2 regions of the Pseudacidovorax sp. 1753 genome follow, and region 1 is predicted to be linked to the other one. Evidence: predicted binding sites of a transcription regulator. Region 1 holds the regulator's gene; the other holds the start of a gene.

What was found. Region 1 encodes LexA, which represses DNA repair genes until DNA is damaged. Its sites were predicted from a motif close to ACTGTATNNNNATACAGT; they were not measured.
Region 2: the regulator LexA is predicted to act here: its motif matches at 1,860-1,877, upstream of recA (recombinase RecA).

Annotation. Positions count from the first base shown of each region.
Region 1 covers NZ_JBEPKY010000003.1:207,872-212,078, forward strand. Annotated here, with positions in the region: gene ABIC63_RS05275 (MFS transporter) at 1-503, opposite strand, end outside; gene ABIC63_RS05280 (D-2-hydroxyacid dehydrogenase family protein) at 500-1,507, opposite strand; gene ABIC63_RS05285 (hypothetical protein) at 1,580-1,930, opposite strand; gene lexA (transcriptional repressor LexA) at 2,061-2,753, opposite strand; gene ABIC63_RS05295 (asparaginase) at 2,873-3,808, shown strand; gene adk (adenylate kinase) at 3,882-4,207, opposite strand, start outside.
Region 2 covers NZ_JBEPKY010000021.1:100,810-105,016, forward strand. Annotated here, with positions in the region: gene ABIC63_RS23570 (carboxypeptidase regulatory-like domain-containing protein) at 1-57, shown strand, start outside; gene recX (recombination regulator RecX) at 154-609, opposite strand; gene recA (recombinase RecA) at 757-1,812, opposite strand; gene ABIC63_RS23585 (MarR family winged helix-turn-helix transcriptional regulator) at 1,940-2,419, shown strand; gene ABIC63_RS23590 (response regulator transcription factor) at 2,446-3,120, shown strand; gene ABIC63_RS23595 (sensor histidine kinase) at 3,224-4,207, shown strand, end outside.

The sequences.
Region 1 (4,207 bases):
ACGCCGAAGGCCGCGCGCCAGCCCCAATGCCCGCCGAGGTAGGCGGCCATCGGCAATCCGAGCACCGAGGCCAGGGACCATCCCAGGAAGATGAAGGCCACGGCCGCTGCGCGCCTGTGCGGTGGCACCAGCATGCCTACGCAAGCGGCCGCCTGGGGGGTGAAGACCGCGGGCGCGACCAGCGTGGCCATGCGGACAGGTAGCAGGGCGCCCAGCGTCGGCATCAGCGCAGACGCCAGGTGTCCAAGGGCAAACCAGGCCAGCGAGACGGCGAGGAGACGGCGTCTGTCCCAGCCCGCCACCAGGCCGGCCAGCAGCGGGGCGCCGACACACACCACCAATGCGCCGGCGGTAATCAACTGCCCCACCGCGGCGATGGAGGTCGAAAACGAAGCGGCCAACTCGGGCAGCGTGCCCGGCACCACCATCACGCCCGTGCCGATGGCGAAATTGCCGAAGAGCAAGGCCCACAGCGCCCCAGGCCAGGGCGCCTCGCGCCTCACCGGCGCACCTGCAGCGCCCCGGGATTGACGATGTTCGTGGGATTGCCGCGGATGAAGCTCACGACGTTGTCGAAGGCCTGGCCGAAGTAGAGCTCATAGCTCTCCTGCTCGACGTAGCCAATGTGCGGCGTGCAGATGCAGTTCTCGAGGCGCAGCAGCGCATGGCCTTGAAGGGGCGGTTCACTCTCGAAGACGTCGATGGCCGCCATGCCCGGCCGTCCACGGTTGAGTGCAGCGAGCAGGGCGTCGGACTCGACGAGTTCAGCCCGGCTGGTGTTGACGAACAGCGACGTCGGCTTCATGCGGGACAGATCCTCCAGCCTCACCAGACCGCGCGTGTCGTCATTCAGCCGAAGGTGCAGGGTGAGCACATCCGCCATCTCGAAGAGCGCCTCGCGGCTGGGCGCCGTCTGGAAGCCGTCGTTGCGTGCGCGCTCGCAGCTCGCGTCACGGCCCCAGATCACAACCTGCATGCCAAAGGCCTGTCCGTACCGCGCCACCAATTGGCCGATGCGGCCATAGCCCCAGATGCCGAGCGTCTTGCCCTTGAGCACGGAGCCCAGGCCGAAATTGGGCGGCATCGACGCGGACTTGAGCCCGGACTGCTGCCACGCGCCGTGCTTGAGGTTGCTGATGTATTGCGGCAGGCGGCGCGTGGCCGCCATGATCAGTGCCCATGTGAGTTCGGCCGGTGCCAGGGGAGAGCCGGTGCCTTCGGCCACGGCCACGCCGTACTCGGTACATGCATTCACGTCCACATGACCACCCACGCGGCCCGTCTGCGAGATCAGCTTGAGGCGTGGCAGCTTCTCGACGAGCTGGCGGGAGATCTGGGTGCGCTCGCGGATCAGCACGATCACGTCCGCGTCCCGCAGCCTGACCGACAACTGCCCGATGCCCTTGACCGTGTTGGTGTAGACCTTGGCGGTGTAGGCGTCCAGCTTGGAGGCGCAGCGCAGCTTGCGTACGGCGTCCTGGTAGTCGTCGAGAATCACGATGTTCATGGCCGCCCATTTTGCCTCCGGCTCCGGCGGTCTTCCGCTCGTCCTCGAAAGGAGAGCGTCTGTCGCGCGACGTCAGTGCAGCGTGCTGCCAGATGGCCGGGCGGCTTCGCGCAATTCCTTCTCGACGAGGCGGTCGAGTTCGGCGCAGACGTCGGCCATGCGGCCGGCAATCACCAGTCTCGAACCGTGGGAGCGCGGCTCTCCCGACTCCACCACCCGCACGACGCGCAGCGGGGGGCGCTCGGCTGCATCGCGCCGGCTGCTTGCGGCATGCCGCATCTCCCGGCCGGGGCGAGGGCGGACATTCACATAATGCAGCTCCGTTGCATTGAGTCCACTGCTGCGGCGGGCATCGGCGTGGCGGGCAACCCAGGACTGGATCGGGGCGAAAAGACTGGACAAGGCGAGCAGAGCGGTTCCCATGTTGAACTCCTGAGGATCGGAAGGGGTTTGGACACAGGCAGGATTGAGAAGCGAAGCCGACGCACCAGGGTGATGGCCATCCGGCCATACGCCCGCCACCTGGCGCGGCAGCAGCAAATGACGGTGGGGGCTACATCAGCATCGTGTTGCGGATCAGGCCGACGGCCAGGCCTTCGATCTCGAACGGCTCGCCGGGCTGGACGATGATGGTGGGGTAGTCGGGGTTCTCGGCATGAAGTTCGACCACGTCCTTGAGCCGCTTGAGCCGCTTGACGGTGACCTCGTCGCCCAGCCGGGCCACCACGATCTGGCCGTTGCGTGCCTCGCGGGTGCTTTGCACTGCAAGCAGGTCGCCGTCCATGATGCCGGCGTCGCGCATCGACATGCCGCGCACCTTGAGCAGGTAGTCGGGGCGATGCTGGAACAGCGTGCTTTCGACGTAATAGGTCTGGTCGACATGTTCCTGCGCCAGGATGGGGGCACCAGCTGCGACGCGGCCGATGAGCGGGAGGGACAGCTGCGACAGGCCAGGAATGGGCAGCGAGAACTGCGGCGTGCGGCTCTCCTGCAGGTTGCGCAGCGCCTCGCTCTTGAGCCGGATGCCACGCGAGGTGCCGCTCACCAGCTCGATGACGCCCTTTCGCGCGAGGGCCTGCAGGTGCTCTTCGGCAGCATTGGCGGACTTGAAGCCCAACTCGGCAGCAATCTCGGCGCGTGTCGGCGGCGCGCCCGTGCGAGCCATGGTGGCGCGGATCAACTCGAGAATCTGCTGCTGTCGGGCGGTAAGCTTGACCGACGCGGTGGGAGTGGGCACTTTGAGCATGTGTCTGCGGCTCCAGCGGTTGATGCACATACTGTGTGCATATCCAGTGTCTGTATTTTTAACCAGTTTTCAAACCGTTGACAAGTCCTCATCTCACCCCCGCCCATCCCTCCCGCGTCGTGGTGCTCGGCACCGGAGGCACGATTGCCGGACGTGCGGCGATTGCTGGCGACAACCTCGGCTACGTGGCCGGACAGGTGGAGGTCGGCGAGCTCCTCGCGGACGTGCCGATTCCTGAAGGCATCACCTGGGCCGCCGAACAGGTGTGCAACCTCGACAGCAAGGACATGTCGCATGCGCACTGGCGGGCGCTGGCCTCCCGGTGCCAGCAACTGCTCGATGACCCAGGCGTGCGCGGCATCGTCATCACCCATGGCACGGACACGCTGGAAGAGACGGCGTTCTTCCTCGGCGAGGTGCTGATGGCGCACAAGCCTGTGGTGCTCACCTGCGCCATGAGGCCGGCGAGCTCCGCCGCCCCGGATGGCCCGCAGAACCTGCGAGACGCCTTGGCCGTGGCGGTGGCCGAACGCGCGCGGGGTGTGCTTGCGGTCTGCGCCGGCACCATCCATCGCGCCCGGCAGGTGCGCAAGGTGCACACTTATCGGCTCGATGCCTTTTCCTCGGGCGAAAGCGGACCGGTCGGCTTCGTGGAGGAGGGGCGCATTCGGCGCGTCTGTGCGTGGCCCGAGGTGCTGGCCCCGAGGCTTTCCGCCCAGCGGCTGCCTGCCGCCGATCTCTGGCCTTCGGTGCAGATCATCACCAGTCATGCAGGGGCCGACACGGCATTGGTCGATGCGCTTGTCCAGGCCGGCGGCGTGGATGGCATCGTGGTGGCGGCGACTGGCAATGGCACAGTCCACGAGAGCCTCCAGGAGGCGCTCGCGAAGGCGCAGGCTGCGGGAATCGCCGTGGTACGTGCCACCCGCTGTGCGGACGGGGCGGTGCTGTCGAGTGGCGAGGATCGTTGTCCCCATGCCTTCGACCTGTCCCCGGTGAAGGCGCGCATCTCGCTGATGCTCCATCTGATGGACAGCCGCCATCGACCTGCATGAAGCAAAAAGGCCGGGCCTTGCGGCCGGCCTTTGGCGTGGGAATGCCGAGGGCGTAAGCCCCGGGGCGTGAGGGTCAGCCCTCGAGCGCAGCCATCGCGCGGCGTGTGATCTCGTCGACCGTGCCCACGCCGCTGATCGCGCGGTACTTGGGCGCGTTGACGGGGTCCTGCTCGGCCCACTTCGCGTAGTAGTCCACCAGCGGGCGCGTCTGCTGGCTGTAGACGTCGAGACGCTTGCGCACCGTCTCTTCCTTGTCGTCCTCGCGCTGGATCAGGTCTTCGCCGCTCACGTCGTCTTTGCCTTCGACCTTTGGCGGGTTGAAGCGCACGTGATAGGTACGGCCGGAGGCCGGGTGCGAGCGCCGACCGCTCATGCGTTCGATGATGTCGGAGAAGGGGA
Region 2 (4,207 bases), on a different contig from region 1:
CGCAACGCGCGGCAGGTCGGTGTGAGCAAGCTGATTGGGCTTTACAAGCTGCAGTGAGGCGGGTTGCCCGCCGAGCGGGCGGCGGGGCGCGCCGGTCTGGCGGCGCGTCCGCGTCCCGATGCGCGGCGCCGAAGCAGCCGCCGTGCCGGGGCTTCAGCGCCCGTCGGCCTCGTCCTCGTCGGGCGGTGCGCGCATGGCGCGCGCCGCCACCTCCGCCGAGAAGCCCCGCGCCATCAGGAAGCGCATCTGCCGGCCCCGCTCGCGGGCGTTGGCCGGGGGCGCGCCGAAGCGCCGCAGCCACAGGGCGCGGGCGCGTTCGGGCTCGGATTCCTTCAGCCCGGCCAGCGCGTGGGCGGCGGCCTCGGCGTCCACTCCCTTGGCGGCGAGTTCCTGGCGCAGGCGGCTGGCGCCCAGCCGCCCGGCGCGCTGGTGCAACAGCGAATCGATCACCCGCTGCTCGTCGATGAAGCCGCGCGCCTGCAGTTCGTCAAGCACCCGGGCCAGTTCGCCCGGCTCGGCCTCGTGCGCGGCCAGCTTGCGCTCCAGTTCCAGCCGTGAATGCTCGCGGCGACTGAGCAGCTGCAGGGCGCGGCCCTTGAGTGACAGCACGGGCCGCCGGCGCGCAGGCGCAGCCTCCGCGTCGGCCGCGCCGTCCGTGGCCGGTGCCCGCGGGCCGCGGGCCTGGCGCAGGCCGGCGGTGCGGTCGGGCGGCGTGTCGTCCTGCGGGGCGCGCCCGTCCGCCCTCCACATGCCGGCTTACTCCGCGTCGGGCGCGTCCACCACGCCGTCGGTGGGCAGCAGGCTGATGCCCAGGCTCTCGCGCACCTTGTTCTCGATCTCCACGGCCAGGGCCGGGTTCTCGCGCAGGAACTCGCGGGCGTTGTCGCGGCCCTGGCCGATCTTCTCGCCGTTGTAGGCATACCAGGCGCCCGACTTCTCGACGATGCGCGCCGTGACGCCCATGTCGATGATCTCGCCCTCGCGGCTGATGCCTTCGCCGAACAGGATGTCGAACTCGGCCGTCTTGAAGGGCGGGCTCACCTTGTTCTTGACCACCTTGACCTTGGTCTCGTTGCCGATGGCCTCGTCGCCCTTCTTGATGGTGCCGGTGCGGCGGATGTCCAGGCGCACCGAGGCGTAGAACTTCAGCGCATTGCCGCCGGTGGTGGTCTCGGGGCTGCCGAACATCACGCCGATCTTCATGCGGATCTGGTTGATGAAGATGACCATGCAGTTGGTCTTCTTGATCGTGGCGGTCAGCTTGCGCAGCGCCTGGCTCATCAGGCGGGCCTGCAGGCCGGGGAGGCTGTCGCCCATCTCGCCCTCGATTTCGGCCTTGGGCGTGAGTGCGGCCACCGAGTCGACCACGATCAGGTCCACGGCGCCCGAGCGCACCAGGCTGTCGACGATTTCGAGCGCCTGCTCGCCCGTGTCGGGCTGGCTGATCAGCAGGTCCGACACGGTCACGCCCAGCTTCTGGGCATATTGGATGTCCAGCGCATGCTCCGCATCCACGAAGGCGCACTGGCCGCCCTGCTTCTGCATCTCGGCGATGACCTGCAGCGTGAGCGTGGTCTTGCCGGACGATTCCGGGCCGTAGATCTCGATCACGCGGCCGCGGGGCAGGCCACCGACGCCCAGCGCGATGTCCAGGCCCAGCGAGCCGGTGGAGACAACCTGGATGTCCTCGATCTTCTCGCCCTCGCCCAGGCGCATGATGGTGCCCTTGCCGAACTGCTTCTCGATCTGGGCCAGTGCGGCCTGCAGGGCTTTGGCCTTTTCGCTGTTGGCGGCCTTGACGGGTGCGTCCATGGGTGACTCCTTGAGGTGTGTGGATGGGTGCCTGTCTTGAACTACAGGCTGGATGCTTGAACAGTAGTGTAGGGGCGGGTATTTTTCTGCCAAGCCATTTTTTCGTCAGTTTGGCTTACTATCGATCATGGACCTTCCAGAGCGAACGGACGACGACTGGCGCCAGACCCACCTGGGCCGCCTGCTGGGCCATGCCATGCGGCGCTTCGACGCGCGCGTCTACGAGCTGATGGCCCATGACGTGGACGTGCCGCTGGCGCTGTCCAACCTGGCGGCACGCCAGCAGGTGACGGCGGCGCACATCCACATCACCCGCCACCTGGCGCGCGGCGGCTCCCGGCTGGGCGAGCTGGCCGAGTCGGCCGGCATGACCAAGCAGGCCATGGGCGCGCTGGTGGACCAGTGCGAGGCCTGGGGCCTGGTGCGGCGCGAGGCCGATCCGCTGGACGCGCGGGCCCGCCGCATCGTCTTCACCGCCGACGGCCTGGCCTGGCTGGAGGCCTTCCGCCGCTGCGTGGCGCGGGCAGAAGCCGAGTTCCGCGCCAGCGTGGGCGAGGAGGTCGCGACCGTGGTTGCCCTGGGGCTCGAAGCGTATTGCGGCTCCTAGAATCCGCCACCCTCCAGAGAGCCCCCATGCGCATCCTCATCGCCGAAGACGACCAGGTGCTTGCCGATGCCCTGCTGCGCAGCCTGCGCACCTCGGGCGCGGCCGTCGACCATGTGGCCACCGGGCCGCAGGCCGATGCGGCGCTCATGACCAACAACGAGTTCGACCTGCTGATCCTCGACCTCGGCCTGCCCAAGCTGCACGGGCTGGAGGTGCTCAAGCGCCTGCGGGCGCGCGGTTCGCAGGTGCCGGTGCTGGTGCTCACCGCCGCCGATTCGGTGGAGGAACGCGTCAAGGGCCTGGACCATGGCGCCGACGACTACATGGCCAAGCCCTTCTCGCTGCAGGAGCTGGAGGCGCGGGTGCGCGCCCTCACGCGCCGCGGCATGGGCGCCACCAGCAACGCCATCAGGCACGGGCCGCTGGTCTACGACCAGGCCGGCCGCGTGGCCACCATCGACGGCAAGATGGTCGAGCTGTCTGCGCGCGAACTCGGCCTGCTGGAGGTGCTGCTGCAGCGCGCCGGCCGCCTGGTCAGCAAGGACCAGCTGGTGGAGCACCTGTGCGAATGGGGCGAGGAGGTGAGCTTCAACGCCATCGAGGTCTACGTGCACCGGCTGCGCAAGAAGATCGAGAAGGGTCCGATCCGCATCGCCACCGTGCGCGGCCTGGGCTATTGCCTGGAAAAGATCGACGGCTGATGCGGGCTGCACCGACAGGCGTCTGCCGCCTGCGTCGCATGCCGTCGACCACCGCGCCGCCCGCGGCCCGACCGGCGGGAGCGCCATCCTTCGACACCCCGGCATGAAGCTCTTCCAGCGCGCCCAGAACTCCCTCTTCGGCGAGATCCTCGATTCGCTGCTGGCGCCGGCCATCGTGCTCATCCTGCTGAGCATCGGCCTGACCTGGCTGGTGGCGCAGGGCATCGCCAACGCGCCCTACGACCGGGCCCTGGCCCACGGCGTGCGGCTGATCGCCGCCGAAGCCGCGCGCGCCGCCGCCCAGGGCCGCGCGCCCGACGTGCCGCCCCTGGTCACCGAGGTGCTGCGCGGCAGCGAGGACGATCGCGTCTGGTTCCAGGTGCTGGATGCCCAGGGCCGGCGGCTGGCCGGCACCGGGGGGCTGCCCGGGCCGCACCTGGCCCAGACGCCCGTGCCCGGCGTGGTCTACATCGACGACGGCCAGATGCAGGGGCGCGAGGTGCGCATCGCCCACCTGTGGGTGCGTCCGGGCAATGCGGGCCTGGCCCCCTCCGGCCGCATCGCGCTGGCCACCGAAGGGGCGTCGGACTTGCCGGAGACCATCACCGAACCCGAGGACGCGGACGGCGCCGGCCTGCTGCTGGTGCAACTGGCCGAGACGCGCGCGCGCCAGGCCGCGCATGCGCGCGAGATCATCACCGGCGTGCTGCTGCCGCAGTTCGCGCTGGTGCCGCTGGGCGTGATGCTGCTGTGGATCGCGCTGGCCCGCGGCATCAAGCCGCTGTCGGTGGTGGAAGACCGCATCCGTGAGCGCGAGCCCGACGACCTGCGGCCCATCGACGCCACTTCCATCCCGCTGGAGGTGGCCCCGTTGGTGTCCTCGCTCAACGAGCTGCTGACCAAGCTGCACGACTCCATCGGCACGCAGAAGCGCTTCCTGGCCGACGCGGCCCATCAGCTCAAGACGCCGCTGGCCGGCCTGCGCATGCAGGCCGACCTGGCCCAGCGTGAGGGCGCCAACGCCGACGAGCTGAAGCAGTCGCTCAAGCAGATCGGCCGCGCCAGCATGCGCGCCACACACACCGTC